One region of the Burkholderia sp. BCC1999 genome, then DNA from elsewhere that is predicted to be linked to it. Evidence: riboswitches for the same ligand, from Rfam matches in the RefSeq annotation. Region 1 holds a riboswitch; the other holds the start of a gene.
What was found. Region 1 has a riboswitch for glycine ahead of gcvT (glycine cleavage system aminomethyltransferase GcvT). Riboswitches for the same ligand answer to the same signal wherever they lie in the genome.
Positions count from the first base shown of each region.

Region 2: linked by a shared signal. The riboswitch ahead of gcvH (glycine cleavage system protein GcvH) and the one ahead of gcvT (glycine cleavage system aminomethyltransferase GcvT) in region 1 are both predicted to bind glycine.

Region 1 is NZ_CAJPHP010000029.1:28,798-43,876, forward strand. It holds gene gcvP (aminomethyl-transferring glycine dehydrogenase) at 1-918, opposite strand, end outside; gene gcvH (glycine cleavage system protein GcvH) at 979-1,359, opposite strand; gene gcvT (glycine cleavage system aminomethyltransferase GcvT) at 1,477-2,595, opposite strand; glycine riboswitch at 2,679-2,812, opposite strand; glycine riboswitch at 2,846-2,949, opposite strand; gene U5809_RS30780 (hypothetical protein) at 3,073-3,435, opposite strand; gene U5809_RS30785 (oxidoreductase) at 3,595-4,647, opposite strand; gene U5809_RS30790 (SGNH/GDSL hydrolase family protein) at 4,884-5,591, opposite strand; gene U5809_RS30795 (UvrD-helicase domain-containing protein) at 5,878-7,965, shown strand; gene U5809_RS30800 (c-type cytochrome) at 8,049-8,933, opposite strand; tRNA gene U5809_RS30805 (tRNA-Arg) at 9,186-9,261, shown strand; gene U5809_RS30810 (helix-turn-helix domain-containing protein) at 9,492-9,821, shown strand; gene U5809_RS30815 (TIGR04222 domain-containing membrane protein) at 9,962-11,566, shown strand; gene U5809_RS30820 (glycosyltransferase) at 11,610-14,402, opposite strand; gene rffA (dTDP-4-amino-4,6-dideoxygalactose transaminase) at 14,454-15,079, opposite strand, start outside.
Region 2 is NZ_CAJPHP010000030.1:9,146-24,224, forward strand. It holds gene U5809_RS31060 (AraC family transcriptional regulator) at 119-1,123, opposite strand; gene U5809_RS31065 (acyl-CoA synthetase) at 1,269-2,936, shown strand; gene U5809_RS31070 (3-hydroxyacyl-CoA dehydrogenase) at 2,950-3,717, shown strand; gene U5809_RS31075 (acetyl-CoA C-acyltransferase) at 3,736-4,926, shown strand; gene lipA (lipoyl synthase) at 5,029-6,003, opposite strand; gene gcvT (glycine cleavage system aminomethyltransferase GcvT) at 6,007-7,125, opposite strand; gene glyA (serine hydroxymethyltransferase) at 7,251-8,507, opposite strand; gene gcvP (aminomethyl-transferring glycine dehydrogenase) at 8,629-11,508, opposite strand; gene gcvH (glycine cleavage system protein GcvH) at 11,505-11,879, opposite strand; glycine riboswitch at 12,109-12,195, opposite strand; gene U5809_RS31105 (LysR family transcriptional regulator) at 12,389-13,312, opposite strand; gene speB (agmatinase) at 13,471-14,448, shown strand; gene U5809_RS31115 (aldehyde dehydrogenase family protein) at 14,562-15,079, shown strand, end outside.

The sequences.
Region 1 (15,079 bases):
GAATTCGTCTCGCACCGCGAGGTACGCGGCGTGCGGGCCGCCGAAGCCCATCGGCACGCCGAAGCGCTGCGTGTTGCCGATCGCGACGTCCGCGCCCCATTCGCCGGGCGGCGTCAGCACGGTGAGTGCGAGCAGGTCGGCCGCGACGACCACGTGGCCGCCGGCCGCGTGGATCGCTTCGGTGAGTGCGCGGTAGTCGCGCACGTCGCCGTTCACGCCCGGGTACTGCAGCAGCACGCCGAACGCGTTGGCCTGCGCGGCGTCGGCGGCCGGGCCCGTCTTGACCTCGATGCCGACCGGCAGCGCGCGCGTGCGGATCACTTCGAGCGTTTGCGGCAGCACGTCGTCGGCGACGTAGAACACGTTCGACGTCGGCTTGCCGGTGCGCTGCAGCAGCGTCATCGCTTCGGCCGCGGCGGTGGCTTCGTCGAGCAGCGACGCGTTCGAGATCGCGAGGCCCGTCAGGTCGGCGACCATCTGCTGGAAGTTCAGGAGCGCCTCGAGGCGACCCTGGGAAATTTCAGGCTGGTACGGCGTGTAGGCCGTGTACCACGCCGGGTTTTCGAGCACGTTGCGCAGGATCACGGCCGGCGTGTGCGTGTCGTTGTAACCCTGACCGATATACGAGCGGAACACCTGGTTCTTGTCCGCGAGAACCCGCAGCGCGGCGAGCGCTTCGGCCTCGCTCTTCGGCTGTGCGAACGGGCCGAGCGGCAGCGTTTCGGCGCGGCGGATCGAGGCCGGGATCACGGCGTCCATCAGGGCGGCGCGCGACGCAAAGCCGAGCGTGTCGAGCATGGCCTGCTGGCTGGCGGCGTCGGGGCCGATATGGCGTTCGGCGAACGCGTCGTGCGTTTCGAGCGCGGCGAGCGAGAGGGGCGTGCGGTTCATCAGGCGGTCCGGGTGTTCGAGCTTCATGGCGTGACTCTGGTCCCGCGCGGGCCGGCTGGCCGGCGCCGCGCGGTTCGGGTAGGGGAATTAGTCGATCAGCTTGCTGTAGGCGGCTGCGTCGAGCAGGCTGTCGGTCGATGCGCCGGCCGCCAGCTTGACCTTGAACAGCCACGTGTCGTACGCGTCGCTGTTCACCTCTTCCGGCGTGTCGACTGCATCCGCGTTGATCGCGACCACCTCGCCCGACACCGGCGAATAGATGTCCGACGCGGCTTTCACGGATTCGACGACGCCGATCGCGTCGCCTGCCTTCACCTGCTTGCCGACGGGCGGCAGTTCAAGGAAAACGATGTCGCCGAGCGTGTTCTGCGCGTGATCGGTGATGCCGATCGTCAGCGTGCCGTCGGCTTCAGTGCGGATCCACTCGTGTTCGTCGGTGTACTTCAGATCGGCCGGGACGTTGCTCATCGGATGCTCCTGATAAAAGGGTTTGTTCGTTTTGCTGACGCGCCGTCGGGGCGCGCCGGGTGTGGTGTTGCGCCGGGCGCCATCTCCCGGCTTCCCGGGAGGCGGGCCTCCCGGCCGTTACGCAGCGAGGACCTTGCCGTTGCGCACGAACGGCAGTTTTACCACGCGCGCGGGAAGATTCTTGTCTCGAATTTGCACCTGGATGAGGTCGCCGATCTGGACGGCGGCCGGCACGCGCGCGAACGCGATCGATTCCTGCATCGACGGCGAGAACGTGCCGCTCGTGATCTCGCCTTCGCCGTGCGGCGTGACGACCTTCTGGTGCGCGCGCAGCACGCCGCCCGCCTTGCCGTTTTCCTTCTGCAGGATCAGGCCGACGAACGCGGCGCGGGTGCCGTTGGCTTCCAGTGCGGCGCGGCCGACGAACTCGCGCGGCGCGGCGAGGTCGACCGTCCACGCGAGGCCCGCGTCGAGCGGGGAGACGGTGTCGTCCATGTCCTGGCCGTACAGGTTCATGCCGGCTTCCAGGCGCAGCGTGTCGCGCGCGCCGAGCCCGCACGGGCGCACGCCGTTTTGCTGCAGTGCGGCCCACAGCGCTTCGACGTGCACGGCCGGGACGATCACTTCGAAACCGTCTTCACCGGTATAGCCGGTGCGCGCGATGGTGAGATCGCCGAACGGCGTGGCAGCGACCTGCGCGGCGTTGAACGGCTTCAGCTCGCTGGTCGCGGCACGCGCGGAAGGCACGGTCGTCCAGACCTTTTCGCGGGCGTTCGGGCCCTGTACGGCGACGATCGCGAAATCGCGGCGCGGCGCGATCGTGAGGCCGAAGCTGCCTTGCTCGTTCAGCTGGTTGAACCACGCGATGTCTTTCTCGGCCGTGCCGGCGTTGACCACGACGCGGAAGAATTCTTCGGTGAAGTAATAGACGATCAGGTCGTCGATGACGCCGCCCTGCGGGTTGAGCAGGCACGAGTAGAGCGCCTTGCCGGGCGTCTTGAGCTTGCCGACGTTGTTCGCGATCGCGTGTTCGAAGAACGCGCGCACGCGGCTGCCGGTGAAATCGACCACGCACATGTGCGACACGTCGAACATGCCGGCGTCGGTGCGCACGGCTTCGTGTTCTTCGATCTGCGAGCCGTAGTTGACGGGCATGTCCCAGCCGCCGAAGTCGACCATGCGGGCATTGAGCGCGCGGTGCGCGGCGTTGAGCGGGGTGTGATTCAGTGCAGTCATCGAGGCCTCAGGCAAGGCGCTTGCGCGCGGATCAGAACGGCCATGTGCCGACCGCCGTGGCCGATGGCCGCCAGCGATCCGGTACATGCCCCTCTGTCCTCGATACCTGAGAGATTGCGCTGCCGGCAAAGCCGGGCGAACGCGCGCCCCTTCGGTGGGCAGCTTGCCCGCGCAACCAGTGCGCTGCGGGCTACTGCCGCTCTCCAGAGTGCGGGGAGAGTGTGGCCCGCGCAATGCGCGGACGCGATTCCCCGACGCGGTCGGTCCTTTTGCCTGAGAGTTTGCGGGTGTGCCCCTTCGGCGGCGCAACCGGTGTCGAAACCACCCGGTTACACGCTCTCCCGACGCGTGCGGGCGACTGTACGCGAGCGGGTGAGCCTTGTCAATTTGGGCAAAAGAATGTCGCTTCGCGACAAGCGGCGGCGTGGGGCGCCGCCGCCTTTTTGCCGGCACCGGCAGGTGCCGGCGTTGGCGGGATTACTCGCCGATCGCGCGGGCGGCCGTGTCGAGTTCCTGGTTCAGCACGCGCTGCTCGTCGCCGGACAGGCCGCCGCTATGCTGCGCGGACATGTCGTTCGATTCCTGGCGGATCACGTCGAGGCGGTGGTGAAGCTGCGCACCGTACGGCGGCGGATAGTAGCCACCGTTCACGCGCGCATCGATGCGGCGGTGCAGGTTGTCGATCCGGCCCTGGATCTGCTGCATCCGCTCGTTCGCGACGACCTGCGGATTCGGCCGCGGCGGGGGCGCCGGGCGGACCGGCTGCTGCGGCTGCACGATACAGGCCGCAAGCGAGGAAACCAGGACGCAGCATGCCGCTGCGCGAATCAACCGTTGCATCAACATTCTCCTGACGGATTGGTGTCGGATCGACTTTTTTGAGAAACGCATCAGACCGGTCGGACGCTGACTTTCGTTCCCCCGCCATTTGTAACCGAATGTTCGGACATGGTCCACGCGCACGCGTGCCGGCCGGCCGCGACCGGCCGGCGCGCGGCGTCAGACCATGCGGCGCACGAACGGCAGCCGGCGGCCATCGTGCTCGCTTTTCGCGGCGAGCTCGATGATGGTCATCACGTCGACGGCGTCCTGCGCGGTGACGGGGAACGGCGCGCCGTCGCGGACCGATGCGGCGAGCGCACGGTAGAACTCCGCGTACTGGCCGTCGAGCGTCGGAACCGGGCGTTCGACCTCGATTTCGCCGTCGAGCACGCGCAGCAGGCCGGGCGGGTTGCCGCCGCCGAATTCGACGTCGTCCGCGGTGAGGCCGGCCTTGAGCTGGTCTTCCTGCGTGTCGAGCCCGAACTTCTGGTAGCTGCCGCGCGTGCCGTGCAGCGTGAAGCGGGCCGGTTCGATCGCCGACAGCGCGCTCGCATGCAGCGCGACGTCCTTGTCCGGATAGCCGAGCAGCAGGTGCACGAGATCGGGTGCCGTGCCGTTCTCGCGACGCGTCTTGACGGTCGCGCTCACCGTTTCCGGCAGGCCGAACAGCGCGAGCGCCTGGTCGATCAGGTGCGGGCCGAGGTCGAGCAGCAGGCCGCCGCCGCGGGCCGGCTCCTCGCGCCAGCGCGTGCGCGGCGTCGGGCGGAAGCGGTCGAAATGCGACGCGAAATAGGTGAGGCGGCCGAGTTCGCCCGATTTGACGATGTCGCGCACGGTGAGAAAATCGCCGTCCCAGCGGCGGTTGTGGAACGGCGCGAACAGCCGGCTGCGCGTGTTCGCGAGACGTGCGAGCGCAAGCGCCTCGTCGGCGGTGAGCGTGACGGGCTTGTCGACGACCACGTGGCGGCCGGCTTCGAGCACCTGGCGCGCAAGCGTGAAGTGCGTGTCGTTCGGCGTGGCGATCACCACGCACTCGATGTCGTCGAGGCTGAGCAGCGTGTCGAGGTCGGGGACGACGCGCGCGCCCGGATACGCGGCCTGCGCGCGATCGGGCTGCCCCGTCGCGATCGCGGCGACTTCAGTGCGGCCGCTCGTGGCGATCACGGGCGCGTGGAACGTCGCGCCGGCGAAACCGAAACCCATCAAACCAATCCTGAGCAATGACGACATGGCAATCCTTGGCTGCGAAGGAAACTAAAGGATGGCGCGCCGAAACGGCGCGAAGACGACCGGCTATTTTGGCATGGCGCCGCTGCTTGCACAGACGCGTTGGGCGAAACGCGCGATGCGCAACGGCGCTTGCGCAAGGAAGGGCGGCATTTTGCGCAAGGCTGAGCGCCGCACGCCGCACGCCGCACGCCGCACGCGGCATGGCCGGCAGCCCGGTGAACGGCCGACACGCCGCGTCACGCGGTTGCCCGCTGCCGCACGGCCGCCGCGACCTGCGCGGCCCACACCGCGCATGCGGATTCGCCGGGATGAAAGCCGTCGGCGGCCATCAGGTGGCGCTCGAGCGGCAGGTCGACCCGCAGGAACGTACAGTGCGGCTGCGCGCCGGCCCAGCCGGCGAGCGCCGCGTTGAGCCGCTTCGCACGCAACCCGAGATACCACGCGAGCGGCTGCGGCAGCGCCGGGAAGCGCTCCATCGGCGGCACCGCCGACAGGATCGCGTGCCCGACCCGGAAGCGTGCGGCCAGCAGCCGGACCAGCTCGGCCTGCTGCGCCAGCCAGCGCGCGGGCGCCACGCCGCCCGTCACGTCGTTGACGCCGAGCGACGTGACGGCCACGTCGAACGGTTCGGCCGGCTCGGCTGCGAGCCAGTCGACGAGCTCCCGCGTGGTGAGGCCCGTGCGCGCGAGCAACTTCCAGCTCACGCGGTGGGTGGCCGCCAGCGCATGCGCCAGTTGCCCGGACAGCGCGTCGCGCTGCGTTGTGACGCCGACGCCCGCGGCCGCCGAATCGCCGACCACCAGGACACGGAGCGGCGGGCCGTCGCCCGCCACGCCGTCGCGCGGGCCGGCCGCTTCGGGCAGCCGCGGCGTGACGCGCCGCACGTAGCGCCCCTGCGCGAACAGCAGCGGGCCGAGGGCGGCAGTGGCGAACGGGTATCCCATGAGGTCGGTCCGGTGGTGGTTCAGACGAATGAAATCGGGCCGGAGCGGGCGGCGCCGGGGGATACCTATTGTGGCCGATCGGAGCGTGGACGGGGCCGGATTGGCCGGACGGACAGGGTGCGACCGGCCGGTCGGCCCGCGCGGCCCCGTCCGGCGGCGCTCCCGAAATGCACGCCGCCGACGTGTTAACATGCGCGTCCTGCCCGCGTGTCCGCCTGCTTCGCCAGCCTGTCGCGCACGGCATCCTCCAGGCGTCCCGCCGTCAACCGCAACACCATCCGCCATCATGTCCGCAGGCCTCAATCCCGCTCAGAACGAAGCGGTGCGCTACCTCGACGGTCCCTGTCTCGTGCTCGCCGGCGCGGGCAGCGGCAAGACCCGCGTGATCACGCAGAAGATCGCGCACCTGATCGAAGCGAAAGGCTTCGAGCCGCGCCATATCGCCGCCGTCACGTTCACGAACAAGGCGGCCGCCGAAATGCGCGAGCGGGTGTCGAAGCTGCTCGAGGGCAAGACGCTCACCACGCCCGGCAAGGAAGGCCGCAAGGTGCCCGTCAACCAGCTCACCGTCTGTACGTTCCATTCGCTGGGCGTGCAGATCCTGCGACAGGAGGCCGAGCACCTCGGCCTGAAGCCGCAGTTCTCGATCATGGATTCGGACGACTGCTTCGGGATGATCCAGGAACAGCTCGGCACGACCGACAAGGGGCTGATCCGCAAGATCCAGAGCATCATCTCGCTGTGGAAGAACGGCCTGATCATGCCCGACGAGGCGATGGCGATCGCGGCGAACGAGGACGAGCACCAGGCCGCGATCGTCTACCGCAACTACGTCGCGACGCTGCATGCTTACCAGGCGGTCGACTTCGACGACCTGATCCGCCTGCCGGCCGAGCTGTTCGCGAAGAACGAGCAGGTGCGCGACCGCTGGCAGAACAAGCTACGCTACCTGCTGATCGACGAGTACCAGGACACCAACGCGTGCCAGTACGAGCTGGTGAAGTTGCTCGCCGGCCCGCGCGCCGCGTTCACGGCGGTCGGCGACGACGACCAGGCGATCTACGGCTGGCGAGGCGCTACGCTCGAGAACCTCGCGCAGCTCGGCAAGGATTTCCCGAAGCTGCACTTGATCAAGCTCGAGCAGAACTACCGATCGACGGTGCGAATCCTGACGGCCGCGAACAACGTGATCGCGAACAACCCGAAGCTGTTCGAGAAGAAGCTGTGGTCCGAGCACGGGATGGGCGACTCGATCACCGTCACGCCGTGCAACGACGAGGAGCACGAGGCCGAATCGGTCGTGTTCCGGCTGTCCGCGCACAAGTTCGAGCGGCGCGCGCAGTTCCGCGATTACGCGATCCTGTACCGCGGCAACTTCCAGGCACGGATCTTCGAGCAGGTGCTGCGGCGCGAGCGGATTCCGTACGTGCTGTCGGGCGGCCAGTCGTTCTTCGACAAGGCCGAGATCAAGGATTTGTGCGCGTACCTGCGGCTGATCGCGAACGCCGACGACGATCCCGCGTTCATCCGTGCGATCACGACGCCGCGCCGCGGGATCGGCAACACGACGCTCGAGGCGCTCGGCTCGTTCGCGGGGCAGGCGAAGGTGTCGCTGTTCGAAGCCGTGTACATGGGCGGAATCGAGGCGCGGCTGTCGGCGCGCCAGGTCGAGCCGCTGCGGATGTTCTGCGACTTCATCCAGCGCCTGACCGAGCGCGCGGACAAGGAGCCCGCGACCGTCGTGCTCGACGACATGATGGAGGCGATCCACTACGAGGCGTACCTGTACGACGCGTTCGACGAGCGGCAGGCGCAGTCGAAGTGGCAGAACGTGCTCGAGTTCCTCGAATGGCTGAAGCGCAAGGGCACCAAGCCCGAGACGGCGGCCGTCGACGGCGAGGCCGAAGGCTTCCACAACGCGGACGGGCTCGCCGATACCGGCAAGAACCTGCTCGGCCTGATCCAGACTGTTGCGCTGATGTCGATGCTCGAAGGCAAGGACGAGGATCCGGACGCGGTGCGACTGTCGACCGTCCATGCGTCGAAGGGGCTCGAGTATCCGCACGTGTTCCTGGTCGGCGTTGAGGAAGGCATCATGCCGCACCGCGGCGGCAGCGAGGACGACGGCCCGATCGACAGCGAGCGGATCGAGGAAGAGCGCCGGCTGATGTACGTCGCGATCACGCGCGCGCAGCGCAGCCTGCACCTGAACTGGTGCAAGAAGCGCAAGCGGGCGCGCGAGACGGTCGTGTGCGAGCCGTCGCGCTTCATCCCGGAGATGGGGCTCGACGAAGCGCCGCCGCCGACACCGGAAGAAGCGCCGATGTCGCCGAAGGACCGGCTCGCGAGCTTGAAGGCGCTGCTGCAGAAGTGAGGCGGCGGTCCGGTGGACCGGAAAGACAAAACCCCCGCGATGCGTGAGCGTCGCGGGGGTTTTTTACGGATGGCCCGGCGTGGTTACTTCGACGCGTTGACCATGTAGTCGACTGCCGCCTTCACATCGGCGTCGGACGCGGTCGAACCGCCCTTCGGCGGCATCGCGCCCTTGCCGTGCAGCGCGTAGTTGTAGACCGTATCCATCGAGTCCTTCAGGCGCGGTGCCCAGTCTTCCTTGCTGCCGAACTTCGGTGCGCCGAGGACGCCGGCCCCGTGGCAGGCCACGCAGGTCGACGAGTACAGCGCCTTGCCGGCCGTTGCCGCATCGGCGCCGGCCGGTGCTGCCGCGGGTGCTTCGCCGGCTTTCGGGATCGCGGCGATCGCAGCCATCGCGGCGGCGGCCTGTGCGTTCGACGCGTCGGCGCCCGATGCGGCGGCGCCGGCGGCGGGCGCTGCATTGGCGGCCGGGGCGGCCGGTTCGGGGAAGTTCGCGCCGTCGTTGTTCGCCATGTAGACGATCGCGCGCGCGATTTCATAGTCGCTGACGTCGTCGGGGCTCGTGCCGCCGCGCGGCGGCATCGCGCCCTTGCCGGCGAGGGCCGTCTTCAGCAGCGTGTCGAAGCCTTGCGAGATGCGCGGCGCCCAGTCGTCCTTGTTGCCGAACTTCGGTGCGCCAGCGGCGCCCGTGCCGTGACAGGTTACGCAGACGGCCTTGTAGACTTCCTCGCCGGTCTTGTACGTGCGGGGCGCGTTGGCGTCCTTCACGTCGACCTTCGCGAGTGGCGCGATACGTGCGGCGACCTGTTCGTCGGATAGGGCATCCGTGCCGGCACCGGAACGGAACGCATGGTTCGCATAGTTGGCGAACAGGACGATCAGGATGATCGGAATCGCGAACGACGCGATGATGACGGCAATCAGCTGCCCGGGTGTTTTGACGGGGGATTCGTGGGGTGCTTCGCTCATGCTTGCCTCGTCTCCATGAATAGGAATTGTGAGCGCGGTGCAACGGCAAAATGGCAGTCCAATGAAGCACGGACGATTATAGACGGAACGTTTACATCACGGCGAGCGGTGCGATGGCGCGTGTTTACCCGCACGCAGCGCGGCCAGACGGCCATTCGTCGGGCAAGGTGGACGCTTCATGGGAAACCGGGTATCCTTGCCGTCTTGCCAATCGTGGGCGGCCTGTATATTGGGGTCGCTTCACTGTCTCACGCGCCCGTAGCTCAATGGATAGAGTACTGCCCTCCGAAGGCAGGGGTTGCTGGTTCGATCCCAGCCGGGCGCGCCAAAACATGCCTGTTCAGGCCTTCAGCGGTTTCTCCGCACCCTCGTTTTCCCGTTTGCAGTAACATCCCGGCCGATTGGCGGCATGGCGGTTGTCGATCGCGTGCGCATCCGGTCCGGCGACACCATTCGCCGCTCCGGTTCGACGTGCCCGAGGGCCGCATGAAGACGCTGATCGAACCTATCGACCGAAACTAGGAGTCGCCGCTTCGCACTGCGACCGGCAATCACCGGATGAGCAAATCACTTTCCGTTCAGATCATCAACGGGCCGGACGGGGCGCCGGCCTTCGTCGTGATTCCGTACGCCGACTATGTCGCGCAGCAGCGGGTCGCGCGCGACCCGGTCCCGCACGAGGTCGTGACGCGCGCCGTGTTCGACGGCAGCTCGCCGGCACGCGCGTGGCGCGAGTATCTCGGGCTGACGCGGGCCGAGGTCGCGCAGCGGATCGGCATCGGTCGAGCGGACTACGCGAAACGGGAAAAGCGCGAGAAGCTGCGCAAGCCGATGCGCAGGAAGATCGCGGCAGCGCTCGGCATCACGCTTGCGCAGCTCGACTTCTGATCGGTTGACGTGCGGCGCGGTGAGCGCCTGAGGTGTGCCGCGTCGCGGTGTCGCGCTGCCCCGCCGTTGTGCGAGAATCGCCCGCAACGACAACTCAAGCGTCGATCGCGGCGGCCGTCCGCGCATCGCGCCGACTCCCGATGGCTGCCATTCCGTCTCCCTCGACCGCAGTCGATGCCCGCGCACTGACCGATGCGCAACAGGCGCTGCTTGCGCGGCTGAGCGCGTATTCCCCCGACGATCCCAATTCGCCGCTGCCGTACAGCCGGCGCCTCGCCGAAGCCGAAGGCTGGTCGCAGGCCCACGCGCTGGCCGTGATCGACGAATACAAGCGCTTCGCGTTCCTCGCGCAGGCGGCCGGGCACCCGGTCACGCCGTCGGTCGCGGTCGATGCCGCGTGGCATTTCCACCTGCAGTACACGCTCGAATACTGGGACGTCTTCTGCGCCGGCGTGCTGCGCGCGCGGCTGCATCACATGCCCGGCACGGGTGCGCCGGACGAGGGTGCGGTGTACGCGCAGCGCTATCGCGACACGCTCGACAGTTATCGGCGGTTGTTCGGCTGCGAGCCGCCGGAATCGATCTGGCCGCGCCCCGTCGATCAGTCGGTCGATGCGCCGACGCCGCAGGCGGACGAACCGGCTACCGCTGCGCCGCGCCGCACCTGGCGCAACCGGCTGCCGAAACTCGCGTGGCCGGCTGCTGCTGCGAGCGTCGCTGCAACCTGCGCATCGGCGCAGGACTTCAACGTGCTGAACTACACGGGGCCGCAGTTTCTTGCGTTCTACGTCCCGGCTTGCGTGGCTGCGCTACTGCTGATCGCCGGCCTGCACTGGATCGAGTACCGGTGGCGACGCTGGGGCTGGCGCAGCAGCAAGCCCAAGCGCGACATGTCGGCGACGGAAGCCGCCTATCTGATGGGCGGCGAGTCGCGGGTCGCGCAGGTCGTGACGATGTCGCTCGCGCATGCGGGGGCGATCGACCTGTGGACCGTCCCGAAGCAAGGCGGCTACGTGCAGATCGCCGATGTGAATCGTGCGGGGCGTTACGAGGAAGTCTGTACCTGGCTGAACGGGCAGTCGACCGGCATCGTGCGCTACGGTGTGTTTCGCGAACGGCTCGCGCGGTACGTGCAGGAGGCGGTTGACGGGCTGCACGGGCAGGGCTGGTACTGGCTGGTCGGCGAGATGCGCGCGTCGCGCATGGCCGCGCGTGCGATCGTGCTGCTCGTGCTCGGCACGGGCGCCACGAAATTGGCGGTCGGCCTGAGCCGCGGACGGCCCGTGCTGCTGCTCGCCATCTGCATGGTGGCCTTTGCGATCGCGTACCGCGTGCTCGCGCGGCGCCTGCGAGGCTTCAGGCTGGGCGGCGCGACAGCCGGCGGACAGGCCGCGCTGATCGCGCGTCGGGTCTCGCATGATGCACGATCGGCGCGCAACGTGCAGGTCGAGCGGAATGTCGAGGGCACGCGCGACGCGCCGGGCGACGAACGTGACGGGGCGGACACGCTGTTATGGACGGCAGCGCTGTTCGGCGCTGGCGCGCTGGCCGGCACTGCGTGGGCCGCATACTCGGGCACGGTGATGGCGCCGTCGCCGCTGGCGAGCGCGATGGCCGCGAAATCGGGCGGCGGGTCATTCGATTCGTCCGACAGCGGCGGCTCGTCGTCGAGCTGCAGTTCGTCGAGTTCGTGCAGCTCCAGCTCGTGCAGTTCGAGCAGTTGCGGCGGATGCTCGTCGAGCTGAGCGTGCCCGGTCATGAAGGCGCGCGCCGGTCCGCGCGCCTTCGTCAATCGATCGCCGCATCTGCGGCGGTCGTCTCCTGAATATCGTCACCGGCTTCGGTTTCCGCTGCGTCGATGATCGTGACCCAGTCGAACGCGGGCATCGCGGCGAGTTGATCGGCCGTGGCCGCGTACTCCTGCGGCGCGGCCCGCAGGTAACGCAGCCGGTCCGTCCACTCGGGCAGCGGGCCGGATGACGTCGTCAGCACGACGCTCAGCAAATCCTGCTCGGCGCGAGCCGCGACGATCTGCAGCGCTGCCTGCACGCGTTCGCCGTTGCCGGCGGCATCGAGGATCAGCGCGCCGGGAATCGGCGCTTCGCGCGGCGGCAACTGCACGGCCGTGCCCTGGCGTTCGACGCACACCCGGTAGAGCTCGCGATGCAGCGGCAGTTGCGCCTGCAGCGCGTCGCCCTTGCGCACGCGTGCCTGCGCGGTGCGGGCAATCCGCCGGCGCAGCGCGGGCTGCGCGACCAGGCGGTCGATCGCTCCGTCCCATGCGTGCGGGTCGTCGCCGGCAAGCAGCACGTCGTCGCCGTCGTTCATGCCGATGCGGAACGCCGGCAGGTCGCTCGCGACGATGGCGATGCCGGCGGCCGCGAATTCCTGACGCTGGATCGCGCTGGCCGCGTAAGCATCGGCATCGGCGAGCGGCATCAATGCGATATCCCAGTCCAGCGTGCGCAGTTGCTGAGCATACGCGCGGTACGTATCGGGCGCGGGCCGGAATTCGGCTGCCGGATGGTCTGCCCAGCCTTCGGGCAAGTGCGTACCGAAGAACTGTACGGCGATGCGGCCGGCGTGGCGTGCGCAGACCGCACGCAGCGCGGCGTCCACGCGTGCGAAATTGACCGGCAGCAACGCGTCGCCCGCGACGCCGATGGTCACGCGGTCATCCGCACGGGCCGGCACCGGGCGCAGGAACAGGTCGAGATCGACGCTGTCGGGCAGCACGAACACGCGCGGGTTCCACGGCCGGTAGCGGTTCGCGAGATCCGGCGTCGGGACGACGACAGCGCATGCGTTGCCGAGCGTGTACGCGATGCCCGTCCACGCCGGATCGTCTTGCGCCGTGGGCGGCGGGCAGTCGGTCGCGTAGATCACCGGCTTGTCGAAGTCGAAGATCGCGCGCAGTCCGTCGAGCGACAGCAGACCCGGCGTGTGGCGATCGAGCAGCACGGCGTCGGCCGTGGCGATCGCCTGGCCGTCGGTTGTACCCCAGACGAATTCCCAATCGTTGCCGAGCTGCGCGAACGGCAGTGTGAGGCGGCGCTGCACGGACGCGCCGTCGACCGGATCGAGCGCATACGCGACGAGACGCTTCTTCTGCCACGCGCGTAGCGCGTGCGCACCGCCCGGCGCGGGTGCCGGTGCGCGAGCCGGCCGCCGGCCCTGTTCGGCGAGCCACGCGTACAGCGTGCCGTGGCGGGCGCATTCGGCATCGCCGGGCAGCACGTGTACTGCCGCGTTGACATGACGGAAGGTGCGCGCGATCGCGTCAGACGGTACCACCAGCGCATCGGCGCGCCGGATCGCGTCGTACATCGCGGCAAGCCGCCGCGCGCTGCCTGCGATCACCGGACCGTCGAGCGCGAGCGCGTCGAGCGGTCGGTCGAGATCGCAGACGACCGGCTTGCCGAGCGCGAATATCTGTTCGAGCGCGGGACTTGACAGCAGGCTCGCGACCGCGCCGTGCAGGACGACGATGTCCGCCCGCTGCAGCGCGTCGAGGTCGATGCCGTTGCTGCCGACGGGAAAGTCGACGACCCATTCGCGATCGAGCCGGCCGAACGGGGTGCCGAACCGTGCCTGGATGTGCGGATGCGTGACCGGTTCGGCGCACACGACGGCCATGCGCCGCACCGCATGCACCGCTGCCGGCCGCGCGCCTGAGCCAGGCGAACCGGGCCGGGCGTCGAGTTCGCTGGCGCGTGCCTGGGTCTTGTCGACGAAGTGCCGCAATTGCTGCCAGAACGTTGCCTCTTCCTCCCGGTAGACGTCGCGTGCTTCATGCACGGTCGCCTTCGCGTGCGCGATCTCGTGCGGATCGAGCCCCCAGGCGATGCCCTTGCCGCCCATCACCCAGCGTTCCGCGTTCGACATCGACGCGTCGTTGAGGATGCACACGACCGGGCAGCCGCACAGCAGTGCTTCGAACGCGATGGTGGACCATTCGTACAGGTACACGCATTCGACCCGGCGCAGCAGTTCGGCGAGTTCGTGCGCCGAGCGTTCCGGCACGCGGCCAGAGATCTCGATCGATTCGGCTGTTGCGGGATGCAAGTTGCCGCCGCGGCGAAGGTGGCGGTTCAGGAACACGGCCGTGCCGCTGCGGGTCGTGTCGTCGACGCCGTCGCAGTGGAAGATGCGCGTATCGACGAGCGGCATTCTCAGCAGGTCGGCCTGCCATCCGTCGGGCACGATCGACGGCCCGAACGAGAACACGAGATCGGTCGGCGCCAGGTCGATCGGGTTGCCGTTGATGCGGCCGGGCTCCGCGAGCAGGTACCGGGCGACGCAGCGTGCACCGAACGGATTGCCTTCGACGATCTCGGGATACACGGCAACCGGGCTGCGGCCCGCTTCGAAGTGGGCCTGCGCGATCTCCTGCGTCAGCAACGGCGTGCGCAGCCCCGGGTGCACTTCCGCGGTCTGGAGGTAGGCCTCGTAGCCGAGCAGGTTCAGCGCGTGGCACAGGTAGTGCATCGCGCGCACGCCGCCCGACGTCTGCTTGTAGCCGGGCGCGGTGAGGTAGTACGGATGGCCGAGTGGCGCGAAGATGCAGGGCGAGTCGTTCATGGGGCGAATGGCGAAAGGCGCGATGAAGGGCGACGGGCGGCCGGTGGCCGGTTATGCGCCGGCCCGGTAGAAGTCGGATACCACTTCGATGACGCGATCCTGTTCCGCTTCGCTCATCGCGTGGTACAGCGGCAGGCGCACGAGCCGGTCAGCGACATTGTCGGTGACCTGCATGCCGGAGCCGCACCGGCCGTAGCGCAGACCCGCCGGCGAACTGTGCAGCGGCACGTAATGGAATACGGCGAATACGCCCGCGTCGCGGATCCGTTCGAGCAGCGCGGTGCGCTCGGCGAGGTTGCGCGTGAGGAGATAGAACAGGTGGCCGTTGCCCTGCTCGCTCAGCGGCGCGGCGGGCAGCGTGATGTGCCCGGCGTCGTGCAGCGGCTGCAACGCATCTTCATAGCGTTTCACGGTCGCGCGCCGCTGTGCGGTGATCACGTCCGCGTGCTCGAACTGCGCGTACAGGAACGCGGCGATCAGCTCGCCCGGCAGATAGGACGAACCGACGTCGACCCAGGTGTACTTGTCAACGTGGCCGCGGAAGAACTGGCTGCGGTTCGTGCCCTTCTCGCGGACGATTTCCGCGCGCTCGACGAGGCGCTCGTCGTTGACGAGCAACGCACCGCCTTCGCCGGCGATCACGTTCTTGGTCTCATGGAAGCTGAGACATGCGAGAT
Region 2 (15,079 bases), on a different contig from region 1:
AGCCCGAAGTCATGGCCGAGCCTTCCGGTGCGAATCTCGCGGAGGTTCGCATCGTATCGGCGTCGCGGGACGGGCTCCCCGCGACTTTCGCACGCGTCGCGTGTCATGCGCCCGTGCTTCAAGGCTCCGCCTTCGTCGCATGCACGTCACGCCGGAATGCGCCGGGGCTCGTGCCCGTCCACTTGCGGAACGCACGATGAAACGCGCTCGGTTCGGTGAAGCCGAGTTCGGTCGCGATCTCCGCGACGCTGAGCGCGTGCCCGCGCAACAGCGACTGGGCCAGCGCGCCGCGCAGTTCGTCCTTGATCGCCGCGAAGCTCTGCCCTTCGCTGCGCAGACGCCGCCGCAGCGTCGCCGGCGTCGTGCCGAGGCGAACGGCCAGCGCATCGAAGTCGGGCCACTCGGCCGCCGGTAGCGCTTTCAGGTGCGCGCGCGTTTTCGCGACCCAGCCGGTGTCGTGCCGGTAGCGGACCAGCAGGTTGCCGGGCGCGCCGCGCAGGAAGGTTTTCAGCGCCTGCGCCGAGCGGATCGTCGGCAGAGCGAGATACGCGGCGTTGAACGCGAGCCGGCTGTCGGGCCGGTCGAAATGCACGGGTACGCCGAAGAACTGGTGATAGTCGCTGCGCTGGCCGGGGCTCGGGCACGCGAAATCGATGCGTTGCAGCGGAATGCGCCGGCCGATCAGCCAGCAGGCGACGCCGAGCAGGATCAGCCAGAACGTCCGGTACGCGAACGCCGGATACGGCGCGCCCGATTGCTTGAGCACGATCTGCGCCTGCCCGTCGGCCACGACGAGTTCGCCGCGCGGCTCGTCGAGCACCACGCGCAGGAACTGCAGCGCACGCCGCAGTGCCTGCTCGAGTGTGCCGGCGTGCAGCACCGCGTGGCACAGCAGCGTGAAGCTGCCTTGCCGCATCGGGCGCGCGGCGAGACCGAAGAATTCGTCGTCGAGCGTGGCGGCGATTGCCAGCCACAGCCGGCCGTACTGTTGCGGCGTGACGGGCTCGCGCACGGCGGCCGGCAGGCCGGCGGCGCGCAGCACGGGTTCCGTCGGCAGGCGTTGCCGGCGCAGGCACGCGAGCGCGTCGTCGACGAAATCCGGCGAAATCATCTGCGGCCCCATTTTTCCGCATCCTCCCGACATGGCAAAAGCGATCACGATTCTAGATTCTGTTTGTCATTGATTGCAATGTGCGGGCTGTCTACTATCGATATATCCCCCGTCGCGCCCCTGGCTCGCCGGCGGCCATAACGCACAGGAGACACGCATGCCTGATGGAGCTACCGCCCGGGCGGTGCCGGCCTACGCCGACGCCGTGGCCCGGTTCAGTATCGAGACCGCCGCCGCGCAGTTGCACGGCGACCTGGAACGCGGCCTGAACGCGTGCGTCGAATGCTGCGACCGGCACGCGACGGCGGACGCGGTCGCACTCGACTGGATCGACCTCGGCGGGCAGCACCACCGCTTCACGTTCGCGCAGATGCAGGCGTTGTCGGCCCGGGTCTCGAACCTGCTGGTCGCGCAGGGCGTGAAGCCGGGCGACGTCGTGGCCGGCCTGCTGCCCCGCACGCCGGAGCTGGTCGCGACGATCCTCGGCACGTGGCGCGCGGGCGCCGTCTATCAGCCGCTGTTCACCGCGTTCGGCCCGAAGGCGATCGAGCACCGGTTGCGCATGAGCGATGCGCGGCTCGTCGTGACCAACGTCGCGAATCGCGCGAAGCTCGACGAGATCGCCGATTGCCCGCCGGTCGCGACGGTGCGCGATGCAGGCGAGACGCTGCCGGCGAACGACATCGATTTCCGCGCGGCGATCGATGCGCAGCCTGATACGTTCGAACCCGTGCTGCGCAAGGGCACCGACCTGTTCATGATGATGTCGACATCGGGCACGACGGGCCTGCCGAAGGGCGTCCCGGTGCCGCTGTACGCGCTGCTCGCGTTCGGTGCGTACACGCGCGACGCGGTCGACCTGCGCGCAGGCGACCGGTTCTGGAACATCGCCGATCCGGGCTGGGCGTACGGCCTGTATTACGCGATCACGGGCCCGCTGGTGCTCGGTCATGCGACGACGCTCTACGAAGGCAGCTTCACGGTCGAGAGCACGTACGACGTGATCGAACGGCTCGGCATCACGAGCCTGGCCGGCTCGCCGACCGCGTACCGGATGCTGATGGCGGCCGGGCCGGAAGCGGCGGCGCGCGTGAAGGGCAAGCTGCGCGTGGTGAGCAGCGCGGGCGAACCGCTGAATCCGGAGGTCGTGCGCTGGTTCGACGCGGCGCTCGGCGCGCCGATCTACGATCACTACGGCCAGACCGAGCTCGGGATGGTCGTGAACAACCATCACGGTCTCGCACACGTGGTGCATGTCGGGTCAGCCGGCTTCGCGATGCCGGGCTACCGGGTCGCGGTGCTCGACGAAGCGGGCCGCGAGCTTGGCCCCGGCCAACCGGGCAACCTCGCGATCGACATCGCGCGCTCGCCGCTGCTGTGGTTCCGCGGCTACTGGCAGCAGGACACGCCGGCGATCGCGGGCGGCTACTACCGGACAGGCGACAACGTCGAGCTGGAGCCGGACGGCACCGTGAGCTTCATCGGCCGCGCAGACGACGTGATCACCTCGTCCGGCTACCGGATCGGCCCGTTCGACGTGGAAAGCGCGCTGATCGAGCATCCGGCCGTCAGCGAAGCCGCGGTGATCGGCGTGCCCGATCCGGAGCGCACGGAGATCGTGAAGGCGTTCGTCGTGCTGTCGAAGGGCTTCGACGGCACGCCCGAACTGGCCGAGGAATTGAGCCTGCATGTGAAGCGGCGGCTGTCCGCTCACGCGTATCCGCGCGCGATCGATTTCGTCGACGCGCTGCCGAAAACCCCGAGCGGCAAGATCCAGCGTTTCGTGCTGCGCAAGATGGAAGCCGAGAAGGCCACTCAACCATGAATACGGACTGCGAATGAATATCAAGGATCGCGTTTTTCTGATTACGGGCGCCGGTTCGGGCCTCGGCGCCGCGGTGGCGCGCATGGTCGTCGAGCAGGGCGGCAAGGCCGTGCTGCTCGACGTCAATGACGATGCGGGCACGAGCCTCGCGCACGAACTCGGTGCGGCCGCACGCTTCGTGAAGACCGACGTGACGAGCGAAGCCGATGGGCAGGCGGCTGTCGCTGTTGCGCGCGACGCGTTCGGTCGCATCGACGCGCTGGTCAACTGCGCGGGCGTTGCGCCGGGCGAGAAGGTCGTCGGCCGCGAGGGCCCGCACTCGCTCGAGCGCTTCGCGCGTGCGGTGTCGATCAATCTGGTCGGCACGTTCAACATGATCCGGCTGGCCGCCGAAGCGATGTCGAAGCAGGACGCCGATGCGGAAGGCGAGCGCGGCGTGATCGTCAACACCGCATCGGTCGCCGCGTTCGACGGGCAGATCGGGCAGGCGGCGTATGCTGCATCGAAAAGCGGCGTGGTGGGCATGACGCTGCCGATCGCGCGCGAACTCGCGCGCTTCGGCATTCGCGTCGTGACGGTCGCGCCGGGCATCTTCGCGACGCCGATGATGGCCGGCATGCCGCAGGACGTGCAGGACGCGCTCGGCAAGAGCGTGCCGTTCCCGCCGCGGCTCGGCCGCCCGGAAGAATTTGCGGCGCTGGTGCGCCACATCGCCGAGAACACGATGCTGAACGGCGAAGTCATCCGTCTCGATGGCGCGTTGCGCATGGCACCGCGCTGACACTGGAGGAAGCGAATCATGACGACTCAGGATCCGATCGTAATCGTTGGCACGGCGCGTACGCCGATGGGTGGTTTTCAGGGCGACCTGGCGGCGGCCAGCGCGAGCGACCTCGGCGCGGTGGCGATTCGCGCGGCGCTCGAGCGCGCGAACGTGCCGGCCGAACGCATCGACGAAATCGTGTTCGGCTGCGTGCTGCCGGCTGGCCAGGGCCAGGCGCCGGCGCGACAGGCCGCGCTGAAGGCCGGGCTGCCGCTCGGCGCGGGCGCGACCACGGTCAACAAGATGTGCGGTTCGGGGATGAAGGCCGCGATGTTCGCGCATGACCTGCTGCTGGCCGGTTCGGCGGCGGTGGCTGTCGCGGGCGGGATGGAGAGCATGACGAATGCGCCGTACCTGCTGCCGAAGGCGCGCGCGGGGATGCGCATGGGGCACGGGCAGGTGCTCGACCACATGTTCCTCGACGGGCTCGAAGACGCGTACGAGAAAGGCCGCCTGATGGGCACGTTCGCCGAGGATTGCGCACAGGCGTACCAGTTCACGCGCGAGGCGCAGGATGCGTTCGCGATCGCGTCGCTGACGCGCGCGCAGCGCGCGATCGCCGAAGGGCGTTTCGTGTCGGAGATCGCGTCGGTGACCGTGAAGGCCGGCAAGACCGAAAGCATCGTGTCGATCGACGAGCAGCCGGGCAACGCGAAGCTCGACAAGATTCCGACGCTGAAGCCGGCGTTCCGCGAAGGTGGCACGGTGACGGCCGCGAATGCGTCGTCGATCTCGGACGGTGCGGCCGCGCTCGTGATGATGCGCCGCTCCGAAGCCGAGCGCCTCGGCCTCACGCCGAAGGCCGTGATCGTCGGGCATTCGACGTTTGCGGACAAACCTGGCCTGTTCGCGACCGCGCCGATCGGCGCGCTGCGCAAGCTGTCGGAGAAAACCGGCTGGAACCTGCGCGACGTCGACCTGTTCGAGATCAACGAAGCGTTCGCAGTCGTGCCGATGGCCGCGATGCGCGATCTCGACCTGCCGCACGAGAAGGTCAACGTGCATGGCGGCGCGTGCGCGCTCGGGCATCCGATCGGCGCATCGGGTGCGCGCGTGATGGTGACGCTGCTGGCCGCGCTGGAAACGTACGGCCTGAAGCGCGGCGTCGCATCGCTGTGCATCGGCGGCGGCGAGGCGACGGCGATCGCGATCGAGCGCATCGCGTAACCAGCGCCTGCGACGCGCGCGCAGGCGATCCGGCCAGGACGCCGGATCGCCTGTGTCGCCGTCGGCACGCGTAACCTGCGGCCGCGTGCCGATCAACCGTCGTCATTCGACGGTTTCGCCCCGCGCCTGCAGGTCGGCGTGATAGGACGAACGCACCATCGGCCCCGACGCAACCTGACTGAACCCGAGCGCGAGCGCGCGTTGGCGCAACTGCGCAAATTCCGCCGGGGTGACGAAGCGTTTCACCGGCAGATGATGGCGGGTCGGCTGCAGGTACTGGCCGAGTGTCAGCATGTCCACGCCGTGCGCGCGCAAGTCGCGCATCACCTGTTCGACTTCGTCGAGCTGCTCGCCGAGGCCCAGCATCAGCCCCGACTTGGTCGACACGTTCGGCAACGCGGATTTGAACGCCCGCAGCACGTGGAGCGAGTGCTGATAGTCGGCGCCCGGCCGCGCTTCGCGGTACAGGCGCGGCACGGTTTCCAGATTGTGGTTGAACACGTCCGGTGGCGACTTCGTGAGCGAGTTCAGCGCGATGTCGAGTCGCCCGCGAAAATCCGGCGTCAACGCTTCGATCGTAAGCGCCGGACTGACCCGTCGCGCGTCGCGGATGCATGCGGCGAAGTGTGCGGCGCCGCCGTCGCGCAGGTCGTCGCGGTCGACCGACGTGATCACGACGTACTTGAGCCGCATCGCCGCGATCGTTTCGGCGAGCCGCGCCGGTTCGTCCGGATCGAGCGGAAGCGGTCGGCCATGCCCGACATCGCAGAACGGGCAGCGCCGCGTGCAGATGTCGCCCATGATCATGAAGGTGGCCGTTCCGTGGCTGAAGCATTCGCCGAGGTTCGGACAACTCGCTTCCTCGCAGACCGTATGCAGCTTCTGCTCGCGCAGCACCTGCTTGAGTGCGATCACCTCGCGCGAGCCGGGGAACGCCGCGCGTATCCATTCCGGCTTGCGCAGCATGCCGGCCGGTTCGGTCGCGACGATCTTCACGGGGATGCGCGCCATTTTTTCGGCGGCGGACAACTTGGTTCCCGCGGCCATCGGCGCGGGGCGGGTTTCCGGATGCGCCATGGCTCAGCCTCGATAGTATCGCTGGGGGACGAACGGGGTTTTCGCGACTTCGATCGCGACCGGCCTGCCGCGGACGATTGCATGCAGCGCCGTGCCGGGCGTCGCGCATTCGGCGGCGACATAGCCGATCGCCACCGGGCCGCCGTGCGTCGGACCGAACCCGCCGCTCGTTACCGTGCCGATCGACCGGCCGTCGGGCCCGGTGATGTCGGCGCCTTCGCGCACCGGCACCTTGTCTTTCACGACGAAGCCGACGCGCTTTCTTTGCACGCCTTCGGCGAGTTGTCTTGCGACGATATCGGCGCCCGGATAGCCGCCGGCGCGCGCGCCGCCCGGACGGCGCACCTTCGAGATGGCCCACAGCAACCCGCCTTCGATCGGTGTCGTGCCGGTGTCGATGTCGTGTCCATACAGGCACAAGCCGGCTTCGAGGCGCAGCGAGTCGCGCGCGCCGAGGCCGATCGGCTCGACTGCCGGATCGGCGAGCAGCAAACGCGCCAGCGCGTCCGCGCGATCGGCCGGTACCGAGATCTCGTAGCCGTCCTCACCCGTGTAGCCGGAGCGACTTACGTAGCATGCCGCGCCGGCCAACTCGATGCGCACGCTCTGCATGAAGGTCAGACCGGCCAGCGGCGGTGCGAGCCGGCCCAGCACCGCCGCGGCAACCGGGCCTTGCAGTGCCAGCAGCGCACGGTCGGCCAGTTCGACAACCGCGCAGCGGTGGCCGATCCGGTTCTTCAGATGCGCGATGTCGCGGGCCTTGCACGCGGCGTTGACGACCACGTAGAACACGTCGTCGTCGAGGCGGGTGATCATCAGGTCGTCGAGAATGCCGCCTTGTTCGTTCGTGAACAGCGCATAGCGTTGCATGCCGACCGGCAGGTCGATCACGTCGATCGGCACCAGCGTTTCCAGCGCGGCGGCGGCGTCCGCGCCCGTCAGCATGACCTGACCCATGTGCGAAACGTCGAACAGGCCTGCATGGTCGCGCGTGTGGAGATGCTCTTTCAGGATGCCGAGCGGATACTGCACGGGCATCTCGTATCCGGCGAACGGAACCATCTTCGCGCCGAGTTCGAGATGCAGGTCATGGAGTGCGGTGCGGGAAAGCGGGTGGGTCATCGTGATTCCATGTAGTTAGGATGTCAAATATTTCACGCCGTCGTTGCATCGACGATGAACGATGGGGACCGCTCTCGGGGGCGTTGATTCCGCCCCCGAGAGCGGCTGCGTGATGACCGTGTGCGTTACTTGCCGTATACCGGCAGTGCGCCGCAGAGTTCCGCAACGTGCCGTCTCACGCGTTCGATGACGGCCGGGTTTTCGATGTCGTCGAGAATGTCGCAGATCCAGCCGGCCACCGCGCGCACTTCGGCTTCCTTGAAGCCGCGGCTGGTGATCGCCGGCGTGCCGATGCGGATTCCGCTGGTCACGAACGGACTTTGCGGATCGTTCGGCACCGCGTTCTTGTTCACGGTGATGTGCGCGCTGCCGAGCGCTGCATCGGCGGCCTTGCCGGTCAGCCCCTGGCGGATCAGGCTCACGAGGAACAGGTGGTTGTCCGTGCCCCCGGAGATGATGTCGTAGCCGCGCGCGACGAACACCGCGGCCATCTCTCGCGCATTGGCGACGACCTGCTGCTGATACGCGGTGAATTCGGGCGACAGCGCTTCCTTGAACGCGACGGCCTTCGCGGCAATCACGTGCATCAGCGGGCCGCCCTGGATGCCGGGGAACACGATCGAGTTGAGCTTCTTCTCGAGCTCCGGGTTCGTGCGCGCGAGAATCAGGCCGCCGCGCGGGCCGCGCAGTGTCTTGTGCGTCGTCGTCGTCACCACGTCGGCGTGGGGTAGCGGATTCGGATACAGCCCGGCTGCGACGAGGCCCGCCACGTGGGCCATGTCGACGAACAGGTACGCGCCTACCGCGTCGGCGATCTGGCGGAAGCGGGCCCAGTCCACCACGCGCGAATATGCGGAGAAGCCGGCCGTGATCAGTTTCGGCTTGTGCGCTTTTGCCAGTGCTTCGACCTGGTCGTAGTCGATCTCGCCGGTTTCGACGTTCAGGCCGTATTGCACGGCGCGGTAGATCTTGCCCGAGAAATTCACGTGTGCGCCGTGCGTCAGGTGGCCGCCGTGCGCGAGGCTCATGCCGAGTATCGTGTCGTGCGGCTCGAGCAGCGCCATGTAGACGGCTGCGTTCGCCTGGCTGCCGGAGTGCGGCTGCACGTTCGCATAGTCCGCGCCGAACAGCGCCTTCGCGCGATCGATCGCCAGTTGCTCGGCGACGTCGACGAACTCGCAGCCGCCGTAGTATCGCTTGCCCGGATAGCCTTCCGCGTACTTGTTGGTCAGCACCGAGCCCTGCGCCTGCATCACGCGCGGGCTCGTGTAGTTTTCCGACGCAATGAGTTCGATATGGTCCTCCTGGCGAATGCGCTCGCGCTCCATCGCCGTCCACAGTTCATCGTCGTAACCTTCGATCTTCATGTTTTTGCTGAACATTCGTCTTTCTCCTGATGTCGGAGCCGCGTGGCGGCGCGCGATGCCCGGTCGGGCAGCGCGGCCGGCGCGTCGTCTCGGCTCCTTGGCGGGTTGAGTGAGGTCGGGGCCGGAGCGGCCCGTCCTAGGATTGATACGCTTCGATCGGCGGGCACGAGCACACCAGGTTGCGGTCGCCGTATACGTTGTCGACGCGCGAAACCGGTGGCCAGTACTTGGCCGAAGCCATCGCCGCGACGCCATGCGGATAGACGGCCTGCTCGCGCGAATAGGCGTGACGCCATTCGCCGACGAGTTCGGCCGCCGTGTGCGGCGCATGCTTCAGCGGATTGTCGTCGGCGTCCATCGTGCCGGCTTCGACGGCCGAGATTTCGGCGCGGATCGCGATCATCGCGTCGATGAAGCGGTCGAGTTCCGCCTTCGATTCCGATTCGGTCGGTTCGATCATCAGCGTGCCGGCGACCGGGAAGCTCATCGTCGGCGCGTGGAACCCGAAATCGATCAGTCGCTTCGCGACGTCGTCGACGCTGATGCCGCTGCTGTCCTTCAGTGGCCGCAGGTCGATGATGCATTCGTGCGCGACGCGGCCGTTCGGGCCCGCGTAAAGAATCGGATAGTGCGGCGCGAGGCGGCTCGCGACGTAGTTGGCGTTGAGGATCGCCGTCTCGGTCGCGCGCCGGAGGCCTTCGGCGCCCATCAACGTGATGTAGGTCCACGTGATCGGCAGGATGCTCGCGCTGCCGAGCGGCGCGGCAGACACCGCGCCGATGCCGGGCACGCGGCCTTCGCGGTGACCGGGCAGGAACGGCGCGAGGTGGGACTTTACGCCGATCGGGCCGACGCCGGGGCCGCCGCCGCCGTGCGGGATGCAGAAGGTCTTGTGCAGGTTCAGGTGCGACACGTCGCCGCCGAATGCGCCAGGTTGCGCGAGGCCGACCAGCGCATTCATGTTCGCGCCATCGATGTACACCTGGCCGCCATGCGCATGGACGATGTCGCATGCGTCGCGCACGCGTGCCTCGAACACGCCGTGCGTCGACGGGTACGTGATCATGATCGCGGCCAGCCTGCGGCTGTACTGCACGGCCCTGGCCGCGAGGTCGTCGATGTCGACGTTGCCGTCGTCGTCGCATTTGACGACGACGACCTGCATGCCGACCATCTGCGCCGATGCGGGGTTGGTGCCGTGCGCGGACGACGGAATCAGGCACACGTCGCGCTGTGCCTCGCCGCGACTCGCGTGATATGCACGGATCGCCAGCAGCCCCGCGTATTCGCCTTGCGAGCCCGCGTTCGGCTGCAGCGACACTGCGTCGTAGCCGGTGATCGCACACAGCATCGCTTCGAGCTCCTGGGCGAGCGCGCGATAGCCTTCGGCCTGTTCCGCCGGCGCGAACGGATGCAGCTTCGCGAACGCCGGCCAGGTGATCGGCATCATCTCGACGGTCGCGTTCAGCTTCATCGTGCAGCTGCCGAGCGGAATCATCGTGCGGTCGAGCGCGAGATCGCGGTCGGCGAGCTGGCGCAGGTAGCGCAGCATCTGCGTTTCCGAATGATGGCTGTTGAATGCGGGATGCGTGAGAAACGCACTGCGGCGCAGCAGCGCGGCGGGCAACGCGTCGGCGGCAGCCGCTTCGACGGCCGCGAAATCGGGCACGGCCCGGCCATCGGCGAAGATCGACCAGAGCATCACGACATCGTCGGGCGTGGTCGTTTCGTCGAGGGCGATGCCGATCTGCCGCTCGCTGATCGCACGCAGGTTCATGCGGCATGCGTGCGCTGCCGCATGCACGGCGCCGGTATGGCTGCCGCTGTCGACCGTGACGGTATCGAAGCAGTACTCGGTCGGCACCGCATGGCCGAGCTGGCGCAGGCCCGCGGCGAGCGTGACGGTGAGGCGATGGACGCGGCGCGCGATCGTGGTCAGTCCGTGCGGGCCATGGTAGGTCGCATAGAAGCCGGCGATGTTGGCGAGCAGTACCTGCGCGGTGCAGATGTTGCTGGTGGCCTTCTCGCGCCGGATGTGCTGCTCGCGCGTCTGCATCGCGAGGCGCAATGCCGGGCGGCCGTGCGCATCGACCGACACGCCGACGAGCCGCCCGGGCATCGTGCGCTTGAACGCATCGCGCGTGGCGAAGTAGCCGGCATGCGGGCCGCCGAAGCCGAGCGGTACGCCGAAGCGCTGGGTGGTGCCGATCGCGACGTCGGCGCCGAATTCGCCCGGCGGCGCGAGCAGCGTCAGCGCGAGCAAATCGGCGGAGACTACCGCCAGCGCGCCGTTCGCGTGCAGCGTCTCGACGACGTCGCGGTAGTCGTGGATGTCGCCGAAGGTGCCCGGGTATTGCAGCAGCGCGGCGAAACAGCCGACGCCGGCCAGGTCGCGGCGCGGGTCGCCGACGACGACCTCGATGCCGATCGGCTCCGCGCGCGTGCGGATGATCTCGACAGTCTGCGGATGGCAATCGCGTGCGACGAAGAACACGCGGCTGTCCGACTTCGCCAGGCGTTGGCAGAACGTCATCGCCTCGGCGGCGGCCGTGCCTTCGTCGAGCATCGACGCGTTGGCGATTTCGAGGCCGGTCAGCTCGGCGATCATCGTCTGGAAGTTGAGCAGCGCTTCCAGGCGGCCCTGCGAGATCTCCGGCTGATACGGCGTGTACGCCGTGTACCAGGCCGGATTCTCCAGCACGTTGCGCTGGATGACCGGAGGCGTATGCGTGTCGTGGTAACCCATCCCGATGAAGGACCGGAACACCTGGTTGCGGCCGGCCAAAGCGGCCAGCTTGTCCAGGGCCTCGGCCTCGGTGCAGCTCGACGCCAGCGCGAGCGGTGCCCCGCTGCGGATCGTGGCCGGCACCACCTGCGTCATCAGTTCGTCGATGCCGTTCACGCCGAGTTCGGTGAGCATCGCGGCCTGCTCGCCGGCATCGGGGCCGATGTGGCGGCGCACGAACAACTCGCGTTGCGCGAGAGAATCGAAAGCACTCATGGCCGTCTCCGTCATTCGCCGATATACGCGCGATATGCGGCGGCGTTCATCAGGCCGGCCAGTTGTTCCGGGCGGTCGATGCGCATCCGGAAGAACCAGCCGTCGCCTTCCGCCGCTTCGTTGACGAGGCTCGGCGTGTCGCCGAGGGCGTCGTTCGCGGCCAGCACGGTGCCGGATACCGGCATCTTGACCTCGCCGGCCGCCTTGACCGATTCGACGGTGGCCGCTTCGGCGTGCTGCTCGAACGCATCGCCTTCTCCGGGCAGCGCGACATAGACCAGATCGCCCAACTGCGACTGCGCATGATCGGTGATGCCGACCGTCGCGCTGCCGTCGGCTTCCAGACGCAGCCATTCGTGGGATTCGGTGTACCTGACCTCGCTCATATGCTCTCTTCCTGACAGGGTTGCGTTAAGTGGAACGGCAACGCAAGCCGGAAGGGCGACGGCGGGAGGATGGGCGAGACGCGGCATCCGGACCAGACCGGGGCATTCCAGGCTGCGTGCCTGATGCCCCCTCTGTCCATTTGCCTGAGAGATTCGCGACCCGACGACGGGACGCTTCTCCTTCGGCGAGGCTTGGTCGGCGACCAGAGGCCTACTCTCCAGAGCGCTAATCGATGTGTCAGTCCTTTTGCCTGAGAGTTTCTGGGGCGATTCCCCTTCGGCGCCGCCGGACGGCGGTCTCTCCTGACACATCACGATAGCTGGCGACAATCTAGTCGCACGCGCGCCGCGCTGTCAACACCTCGTTTGAACCGACGCAGGCGGGGGACGGACGCCGGCGCGCGGCGCCGGCATGGCGACGGCGCTGCAATGCGTTGCGCGACAAGGCTTTGCCGCGATCGCGGCGAGCCGATACTTCGGTGGAGTCCGAAGCGAATATCCGATACCGACTATCTGTCCGGGGACGGGGCGTGACGGCCCGCGTGTGCCATCAGATCGTCGACGAACGCACGCAACACGGTCGGCTGCGCGGCGCCGCGCCGAGTGATCGACGAGAACGGCCACGTCGACGTCAGTTGTTCCGCCGCGATCTGACGCATCCGGCCGGCATCGACCCATTGCTTCGCATAGTGCGTGGGCAGAAAGCCGATATAGGCGCCGGTCAGGATCAGTATCGCCTGCGCTTCGACGTTGTCGACGGTCGCGGCGGCGCTGCCGCTTTCGAGCAGTTGCAGGTCGCGTTGCTGCAGGAACGCACGGGCGACCACCTGGCTCTGCCGGATACGCTCGATCAGCGCATCGCCGGTGGCGTCGCTCGAGAACAGCGGGTGATAGCGGCTGCAGTAGAGCCCGTCGGGTTCGTCGTACAGGTGCGTGTAGGACAGGCCGGCGACGGTCAGCGGAAAGTGGCCGATCGCGATATGCAGCCGCCCGTCGAGCACGCGCGCCTCGAGTTCGGCCGGCGTACCGATGTAGATGTCGAGCTGGACGTCGTGGCCGCGCGACACGAACTGGCGCAGCGCGCGCGGCAGCACGGCGTCGGTGTCGGTGACCGTGTTGTCGATGATGCCGAGATGGAGTTTGCCCGAGATGCGCTGCTTGAGCGCATGGGTGTCCATGCAGAACGCCTCGACGGCGACCAACAGGCGCTGCGCGGATTCGTAGGTCGCGACGCCGTGTTCCGTCAGACGAAAGCCGCTGCGCCCACGTTCGCACAGCTTGACGCCCAGGCGCGTTTCGAGGCTCGTCATCTGTTCGCTGATGGTCGACTGGCTCACGTTCAGCGCCGCCTGCGCGGCGGAGAAGCCGCCGCATTTCACGATGGTCATGAAAATCCTGAGCAGTTTCAGGTCGACGTCCTGCAGTTGCTTCATGTCTCGCTCCGCGCCGTTCATTGCATCGGAAAGTCCGATATGAACATCTGATGCTTGCTATTTTTCCGGTGCAAATTCTTGCCCATAGTGGCTGCAAAGGCAAGCGCGCGGACCGCCGCGCGCATGAAAACAGATCCATACGAATGGAGACGGAGACAATGCAGAACAACAGCTATGAGAAAGGCAGGCTGAACCTGCCGTTCGTCGGTCACTGCACGTTCGCGAAAGCGCCGGTGTGTCTCGACTGGGAGCACATCGACGCGGATGTCGCGATCCTCGGTGCACCGAACGACATGGGCACCCAGTGGCGCTCAGGCGCGCGCTTCGGTCCGCGCGGCATCCGCGAAGCGTCGACGCTGTTCTCGTTCGGACACGCAGGTGCATACGACCACGAGGACGACGCGCTCTACCTGACCGAGGACCAGGTCCGGATGGTGGACGTTGGCGATGCCGACATCGTGCACACCGACATGGCCACCAGCAACGCGAACATCGAACTGGCCGTGCGCAAGATCCTCGCCTCCGGCGCGATGCCGGTGGTGCTCGGCGGCGATCATTCGGTGCATGCGCCGGTGATCAAGGCGTTCGAAGGGCGCGGGCCGATTCACATCGTGCATTTCGACGCGCACCTCGACTTCGTCGACGAGCGCCACGGCGTGCGGTACGGGCACGGCAATCCGCTGCGCCGCGCGTCGGAAATGGATCATATCGTCGGCATGACGCAGCTCGGCATCCGCAACGTGTCGTCGTCGAACCGCAGCGACTACGACGCGGCGCGCGCCGCGGGTTCCAGCATCCTGTCGGTGCGTGACGTTCGGCGGCTCGGCACCGAAGGCGTGCTCGAACGGATTCCGCAGCGCGGTGCGTACTACATCACGATCGACATCGACGGCTTCGATCCGTCGATCGCGCCGGGGACGGGCACGCCGAGCCACGGAGGTTTCCAGTACTACGAAGTGCTCGAGATCATCCAGGCCCTCGCGAAACGCAGCCACGGCAACATCATCGGCATGGATCTGGTGGAAGTGGCGCCGGCCTACGACCCGACCGGTACGACCTCGATTCTCGCTGCGCAGTTGCTGATGAACAGCATCGGCTTCATTTTCCACGCGCGCAGTCTCGCGAAGGGGCGCTGAGCGTCCGTATCGGGAAGCGGGACCAACGTCCCGCCGCACCTCCGAAGTCATTACCGCTTTGCCCGGCGCCCCCTCGTCGCGAGGGGGCGGGCACGCCACAAAGGAAAATCAAAATGGATGCCGTTGTAGCGCAATATCTCGATCGCCATGGCGTTTCGCAGGCGACCCGCAGTTTTCTGGCAACGCCGATGAAGATGTTCATCGGCGGCGCGTGGGTGGATGGCAGCGACGGTCAGTTCGGCACCGTCACCGAACCGTCGACCGAAGGCGTCATCACGCAGATCCCGTTTGCGACGACCGACGATCTCGATCGTGCGGTAGCCGCCGCGCGTCACCAGTTCGATCGCGGCGAATGGCGCCGCCTGAAGCCGCTCGAGCGCGAGCGGCTGCTGCACCGGCTGGCCGACCTGATCGAAGCTCATGCGGACGAACTGGCCGAAATCGAATCGATCGACATGGGCAAGTCCGTCGCGCAGGCCCGCGCGATCGACATCCAGGGCACCGTCGACACGTTCCGCTATTTCGCCGGCTGGGCGTCGAAGCTGCATGGGCGTACGGTCGAGCCGTCGCTGCCCGGCAATTACTTCGCCTATACGCGCAAGGAACCGATCGGCGTCGTCGGCGCGATCGT